2 regions of the Paenibacillus sp. FSL R10-2788 genome follow, and region 2 is predicted to be linked to the other one. Evidence: a T-box and tRNA genes for the amino acid it is inferred to sense, from the RefSeq annotation. Region 2 holds a T-box; the other holds one or more tRNA genes.

Region 1 (3,405 bases), 1.7 Mb from region 2:
AACCAATACTAGAAATTCCTTATCTTTAATATCAAGATTGATATCCATTACTGTTGCTTTATCTGAACCCGGGTATTTTTTGAAAATATGCTCTAAACGTACGCCTGCCATTGTATTTCCCCCTCGAGTTAATTATTGATTAATTGAAAAATTCTTTTTTCCTTGTACATTTATATTACCCTAGACGGGACACGGTGGCTATTTGTAACGTTCACAAAAAACCTATTTCCTTTTCGTCACTTTATACAAAAGCATAGTAAGCTTCACAATAGCAGCGTCCCCAAAGCTACGCACATCGGCACCCGTCTCCTGTTTTATCTTGTCCAGACGGTATAAAAGCGTGTTGCGATGAATATATAACTTCTTGGCTGTTTCACTTACATTACAATCCATCTCAAAAAACGTCTCCAGGGTCATCAGCATCTCTTTATCCGATAATACGGAAGAATAGTCGCCAATCTGTCCAAGTAACTGTTTACGCCGTGCATCAGGAATGCTGTTAACCAAACGTTCCAAATGCAGCTCCCAAGGTAAATGAATATATTCACCCACTTGGAAAATACGTCCGAGTACAATGGTCTCCCTCAGCAAGGCCACGGATCCCGTCAATCCCTTAACAGGGACTATAGCCGGAGCTACAGCCAAATGGAATACACCTACCCATTCGCTGGCTATCAGTTCGTGTAAGCCCATACTGGTCTGAGCCAGAATTTCATCTACACTCTCTTCTTCCTCATCCTTATCATCTCCGCCCGTGAGTAGTTCCTTCCGGGCCAATATTAACCATTCTTTTTCTTGAAGAGGTATAAGCAGAATTTCATTCTCAAAATAGCTGCGCAGCAGCTTCATTAAGGAACGATAAGTGATCTGCGGGCTATGTGCATTCTCACTGCTAAGTAGGAATGGAACCATATCTCCGAATAAACGTCCCTTTAGAGCCATCTCATCGGGTATCTCAGAGTCATTTTTCTCTTGCTCCAGTTCGGTGTTCAACCAGGTACCCAGCTGCCGAGCCTCCGCTTCCCCTTCTTCTCTAACCCCAGTAGCTTTTAGTGCAATTGCAAAGTTTCGAACTGCATAATTCACTAATTGTATTTCCAAAGAGTTAAGTCCATCCAATTCCACCCAGACAGCGGTTACACGTCCATCAGTCTCATATAATGGTGCCCAAAGATGACCTTCATGGATTACCGGCTGTTCTTGTGCTTCCAATCCCAGGCTAAAAAGAGAAGCTGAATGTTGCCTCCCTAACTGCTTGATTCCGGTTTTCTTTCCGGTGAGCTGCTCTAACTTTTTTCGCAATGTTTCGCTATCCATAGTCACCATACTCCACCACTTTTGCTCTTTTCGCCTATTTTAGCATATTCTCTAATATTATGTTAATCACTGCAGCAGCGCGCTACTATAATACGACATAAAAACACAAAAAAAGCCACCACCCTAAGGTGATGACTTTCTGTTTGGGATGAGCCATGAAGGACTCGAACCTTCGACACCCTGATTAAAAGTCAGGTGCTCTACCAACTGAGCTAATGGCTCATAAATGGTGGGGGATGATGGATTCGAACCACCGAACACGTACGTGAGCAGATTTACAGTCTGATGCGTTTGGCCACTTCGCTAATCCCCCAAAAAAGGTGGCTCGGGACGGAATCGAACCGCCGACACGAGGATTTTCAGTCCTCTGCTCTACCGACTGAGCTACCGAGCCATAAGATTACATGACAATTAAGCGGAAAAGTCTTACACTTCCCACTCATTTTGTGGAAAAAATGGCGGAACCGACGGGATTCGAACCCGCGGTCTCCTGCGTGACAGGCAGGCATGTTAGGCCAACTACACCACGGTTCCGCATTAATTAAAAATGGTGCCGGCGAGAGGACTTGAACCCCCAACCTACTGATTACAAGTCAGTTGCTCTACCAGTTGAGCTACACCGGCACGGTGTAAAAGCAATTCTAAAAAGATGAAAATGGTGGAGGCTGAGGGGATCGAACCCCCGACCCTCTGCTTGTAAGGCAGATGCTCTCCCAGCTGAGCTAAGCCTCCAGGTATTATGGTAGCGGCGAAGGGGATCGAACCCCCGACCTCACGGGTATGAACCGTACGCTCTAGCCAGCTGAGCTACACCGCCACAATAATTAGTATTGCTATGGATTGAAAATGGCGGAGAGAGTGGGATTCGAACCCACGCACCGCTTACGCAGTCTAACCCCTTAGCAGAGGGTCCCCTTATAGCCACTTGGGTATCTCTCCAAACGATATCAGTACCACAGCAATCCAAACAGGAATTTGACTCCCTGAAAACTGAATCCGAAACGAATCTGCATCCTACGTATAGGATAAGCCCTCGACCGATTAGTATTGGTCAGCTCCATGCATTGCTGCACTTCCACCTCCAACCTATCTACCTCGTCGTCTTCAAGGGGTCTTACTAATTGGGAAATCTCATCTTGAGGGGGCTTCACGCTTAGATGCTTTCAGCGCTTATCCCGTCCGTACGTAGCTACCCAGCCATGCTCCTGGCGGAACAACTGGTGCACCAGCGGTACGTCCATCCCGGTCCTCTCGTACTAAGGACAGCTCCTCTCAAATTTCCTGCGCCCACGACAGATAGGGACCGAACTGTCTCACGACGTTCTGAACCCAGCTCGCGTACCGCTTTAATGGGCGAACAGCCCAACCCTTGGGACCTACTTCAGCCCCAGGATGCGATGAGCCGACATCGAGGTGCCAAACCTCCCCGTCGATGTGGACTCTTGGGGGAGATAAGCCTGTTATCCCCAGGGTAGCTTTTATCCGTTGAGCGATGGCCCTTCCATGCGGTACCACCGGATCACTAAGTCCGACTTTCGTCCCTGCTCGACTTGTAGGTCTCGCAGTCAAGCTCCCTTATGCCTTTGCACTCTGCGAATGATTTCCAACCATTCTGAGGGAACCTTGGAACGCCTCCGTTACTCTTTAGGAGGCGACCGCCCCAGTCAAACTGCCCGCCTGACACGGTCCCCGTACCCGGTAAGGGTACTAGGTTAGAACCTAGATACGATCAGGGTGGTATCCCAACGGCGCCTCCACCGAAGCTTGCGCTCCGATTTCTACGGCTCCCACCTATCCTGTACAGATCGTACCCAAATTCAATATCAAGCTGCAGTAAAGCTCCATGGGGTCTTTCCGTCTTGTCGCGGGTAACCTGCATCTTCACAGGTATTAAAATTTCACCGGATCTCTCGTTGAGACAGCGCCCAAGTCGTTACGCCATTCGTGCGGGTCAGAATTTACCTGACAAGGAATTTCGCTACCTTAGGACCGTTATAGTTACGGCCGCCGTTTACTGGGGCTTCGGTTCATAGCTTCGGGTTACCCCTAACCACTCCCCTTAACCTTCCAGCACCGGGCAGGCGTCAG
Region 2 (3,405 bases):
CCATACCCATTGGCCTTCTGCTCCGCGCATGCGCAGTTCTGAAATGCGCGGGGTTCCCTGAACCACGCTCTTTAATTTAGCCCAGGCAATCTCCGGTTCACGTATATAGTTGGATAACGGATCTCCTTTTTTAGGCACATAGCCTAGAATACTGGAGTGTGAGGGGGAAGCGTATAGAATCAACCCGTTAGGATCCGTCAAAATAATGAAATCAGACATGGTTTCACCGATTAGCTGATAAAGTGTTTGTTCTTCCAGCATTTCATTCTGGAGCCAGATGATTTTGCGTCCAAGGTAAATAATGACCAGGAGAAACACAAGTAAGAGGAGCGAATACAGGGAGAACAAAGCGCTTTTTTTATCCTTAAAACCGTCCGTTACTTGCAAGGCGTAGTTGCCAATCAAGTCCTCTGCTTGATCGAGATATGCTCTAGCTTCATTGAATTGCGAGTTTAGGGTGAGCGCAGAATATGAATCCGGATTCCAGCTACTCTTCGTCCGTTCCGTTATTAGCGTATGCCCTGAATTTTTCCACATGACAATAGTAGTTTCAAAGGAGCGCAGCTCGTTTTTTAATTCGGAAAGGATAATTCCACTTTGTTTCATATCACTGTAAGGTTTTTTTATAGCGTTGATATTTGCTCTTGCTAGACTTATTCGTTCCTGCGCTTGAAGATTATTATCTATAAACTCCGTAGTGAACTGTTCACCTTCCGCGGCTGTTAGGTTTGGGCCCATTGCGATTTGCAAGGCTACAGCAGCTTGATGCAGATCACGATCGGCGCTTAGTATGAGCTTAGAGTTCTGATATATATCATCATAAAGAGAATCTGACAATCTATTAATAGTGTGATTTAAATAGAGTAGCGAGGACACGCTGATCCCGACCAGAAGGACGGAGATTGCAGCGAAGACATAGAATAGTTTGCGTGTTACCTTGAATTCGAAGAACCCTGCCACAGTCATCTTCTCCCTGTATAAGATGATTAAGTAAATCTATTGCTGCTTAAGTAGAACCTGCAGAAGTCAATCTATGGTCAGGCGTAATTTAACTCAGTCACTGATGTTTGAAGGTGCTTATGGGAATAAAAGAGGTGTTGTATACATAGTGGGAAAACATAGGAAAGTGTACGTGTGAGTAAATGGTAGTTTCTAGTATATCAAGTATATAGGACGTGCTGCTTATAGAGCAATCTTTACTCATAATAATCCAAAAGACAAAATTTAAAGTTTAATGTATGGGCCTATTGAATTATCTATATTCAAACCGATGGATCCTATTACCCCACTCGATCATAAATGATACGGCTTACAGCTGCTGAAAAAAACTGCCCTTAGTCATAATGACTACAGGAAAGCTAATCATTCATTATTCGTTACGCAGTGCGTGAATGGGGTGAAGTCGTGCGGCTTTGTTCGCAGGCATCATTCCAAAAATCACGCCTGCCCGCCCCGATGCCAATCCAGCTTGTCAAAACGACAGATTTTGCATATAATAAAGAGACATATCTCTTGTAGTAAAGAGATACCTGACAATTAGCATGAATTGTGAAATGCAGTGATGGAGAAGAGTACACAGTGCCTGACTTACAGGGAGGAGACGCCGCGGATTGAGAGCGTTTCTAAGAAGCAGAGCTGTCGAAGTTCACTCCGGAGCAGTTCCCTGAATTCCTTAAGCTGTCTAATAGGGAAGGGTAGGGGATACCGGTCACAGACCGTTATTTCTGTATAAAGTGAGATAGGTATCTGTCCAGCCAAAAGAGGGAATGAAGCTCTTAAGGGGAACAGATCAGCTTGTCTAACAAGGGTGGTACCACGGTCTTTTCGTCCCTTACCGGGAGGAAAGGCCTTTTTTTGTTGAACTAGACAATGATTGAAGGGGGCTGTACACGGCCATGAAAGAGAAGTTGGAAGCATTGAAGGTTGAAGCGCTGGCTAAGCTGCAGGAGGTTATGGATCCGCAGGTACTAAATGATTTAAGAGTGAAGTATCTCGGTAAAAAAGGTGAGCTTACAGAGGTTCTGCGCGGTATGGGAGGACTTAGTGCTGAGGAGCGTCCGGTAATCGGGCAAGTGGCGAATCAGGTTCGCAGTGCTATTGAGGAGATTATCGGCGCGAAGCAGGAGGCTTTTCAAGAGCAGGAAACCCAGCAACGTCTGCAGGCTGAAAAAGTAGACGTAACCTTACCGGGTCGCCGTTTACAGCAAGGGGGCATTCACCCGCTTAGCAGAGTCGTACAGGAGATTGAGGATATTTTTACCGGCATGGGCTACCGTGTAGCTGAAGGTCCGGAAGTGGAGACCGATTATTATAACTTTGAAGCTCTAAATCTGCCTAAGAATCACCCGGCACGTGATATGCAGGATTCTTTCTATTTAACAGATGACCTGCTAATGCGCACTCAAACCTCGCCAGTACAGATTCGTACTATGCAGGCTATGAACGGTGAAGCTCCTGTTAAAATCATCTGTCCGGGTAAAGTATTCCGCCGTGATGATGATGATGCAACGCATTCCTTCCAGTTCCACCAAATCGAAGGTTTGGTCATTGGAAGTAACATTCGAATGAGTGATCTGAAGGGCACCCTGCAACAATTTGTGCAGGAGATGTTTGGACCGAATACAGGCATTCGTCTTCGTCCGAGCTTTTTCCCATTCACGGAGCCAAGTGTTGAAGTAGACGTAAGCTGCTTCAAATGTGGTGGCGATGGCTGCAGACTATGCAAGCAAAGTGGATGGTTAGAAATCCTTGGCGCAGGTATGGTACACCCGAATGTACTGAAAATGGGTGGCTATGATCCTGCTGAATACAGCGGCTTCGCCTTCGGAATGGGTGTAGAGCGGATTGCAATGCTTAAATACGGCATCGATGACATCCGTCATTTCTATAGTAATGATATGAGTTTTGTGAAGCAGTTCAAGGGCGTTTAGTTATTGTGGTGCGCTAGCTGATAGTGGCTGGAGAATGGGTTTTGGAGCATTTGATTTCCTTGTAGGGACCGTCCTTAATAGTGTGTAGCTGAAATTGAGTGCACTTCATCCGTTCTTCCACAGGAAGCAGCACGAACGACAGTGAAATAAATACATCTGAAACATAAAGGAAGTGAGCGGATATGAAAGTATCAACCGGATGGTTGGCTGATTATACATCGATTGAAGGAGTAACCGCCGAACAGCTAGCGGAGAAGATTACCGCTGCCGGCATTGAGATTGACGGCGTAGAGCGCCGCAATAAAGGCATTTCCGGCATCGTAACCGGCTATGTGAAATCAAAGGAAAAACATCCTGATGCCGACAAGCTGAACGTATGTATCGTGGATGCGGGCCAAGATGAGGATCTACAAATCGTCTGCGGCGCAAAAAATGTAGCTGCAGGTCAAACTGTACCTGTAGCACTGGTCGGTGC

What was found. A T-box is a leader RNA that pairs with one kind of tRNA and senses whether it is charged. The one in region 2 lies ahead of pheS (phenylalanine--tRNA ligase subunit alpha), so its partner is inferred to be a tRNA-Phe.
Region 1: it has a tRNA-Phe gene. The T-box ahead of pheS (phenylalanine--tRNA ligase subunit alpha) is inferred to sense a tRNA for this amino acid. The anticodon was not compared.

What each region holds. Positions count from the first base shown of each region.
Region 1 covers NZ_JBBOQA010000001.1:144,359-147,763, reverse strand. Annotated here, with positions in the region: gene NSQ50_RS00735 (ABC transporter ATP-binding protein) at 1-111, opposite strand, end outside; gene NSQ50_RS00730 (PucR family transcriptional regulator) at 223-1,317, opposite strand; tRNA gene NSQ50_RS00725 (tRNA-Lys) at 1,467-1,539, opposite strand; tRNA gene NSQ50_RS00720 (tRNA-Tyr) at 1,545-1,630, opposite strand; tRNA gene NSQ50_RS00715 (tRNA-Phe) at 1,639-1,711, opposite strand; tRNA gene NSQ50_RS00710 (tRNA-Asp) at 1,774-1,851, opposite strand; tRNA gene NSQ50_RS00705 (tRNA-Thr) at 1,866-1,941, opposite strand; tRNA gene NSQ50_RS00700 (tRNA-Val) at 1,974-2,049, opposite strand; tRNA gene NSQ50_RS00695 (tRNA-Met) at 2,058-2,134, opposite strand; tRNA gene NSQ50_RS00690 (tRNA-Ser) at 2,165-2,256, opposite strand; rRNA gene NSQ50_RS00685 (23S ribosomal RNA) at 2,339-3,405, opposite strand, start outside.
Region 2 covers NZ_JBBOQA010000001.1:1,823,475-1,826,879, forward strand. Annotated here, with positions in the region: gene NSQ50_RS07920 (sensor domain-containing diguanylate cyclase) at 1-960, opposite strand, end outside; T-box leader at 1,550-1,835, shown strand; gene pheS (phenylalanine--tRNA ligase subunit alpha) at 1,896-2,930, shown strand; gene pheT (phenylalanine--tRNA ligase subunit beta) at 3,113-3,405, shown strand, end outside.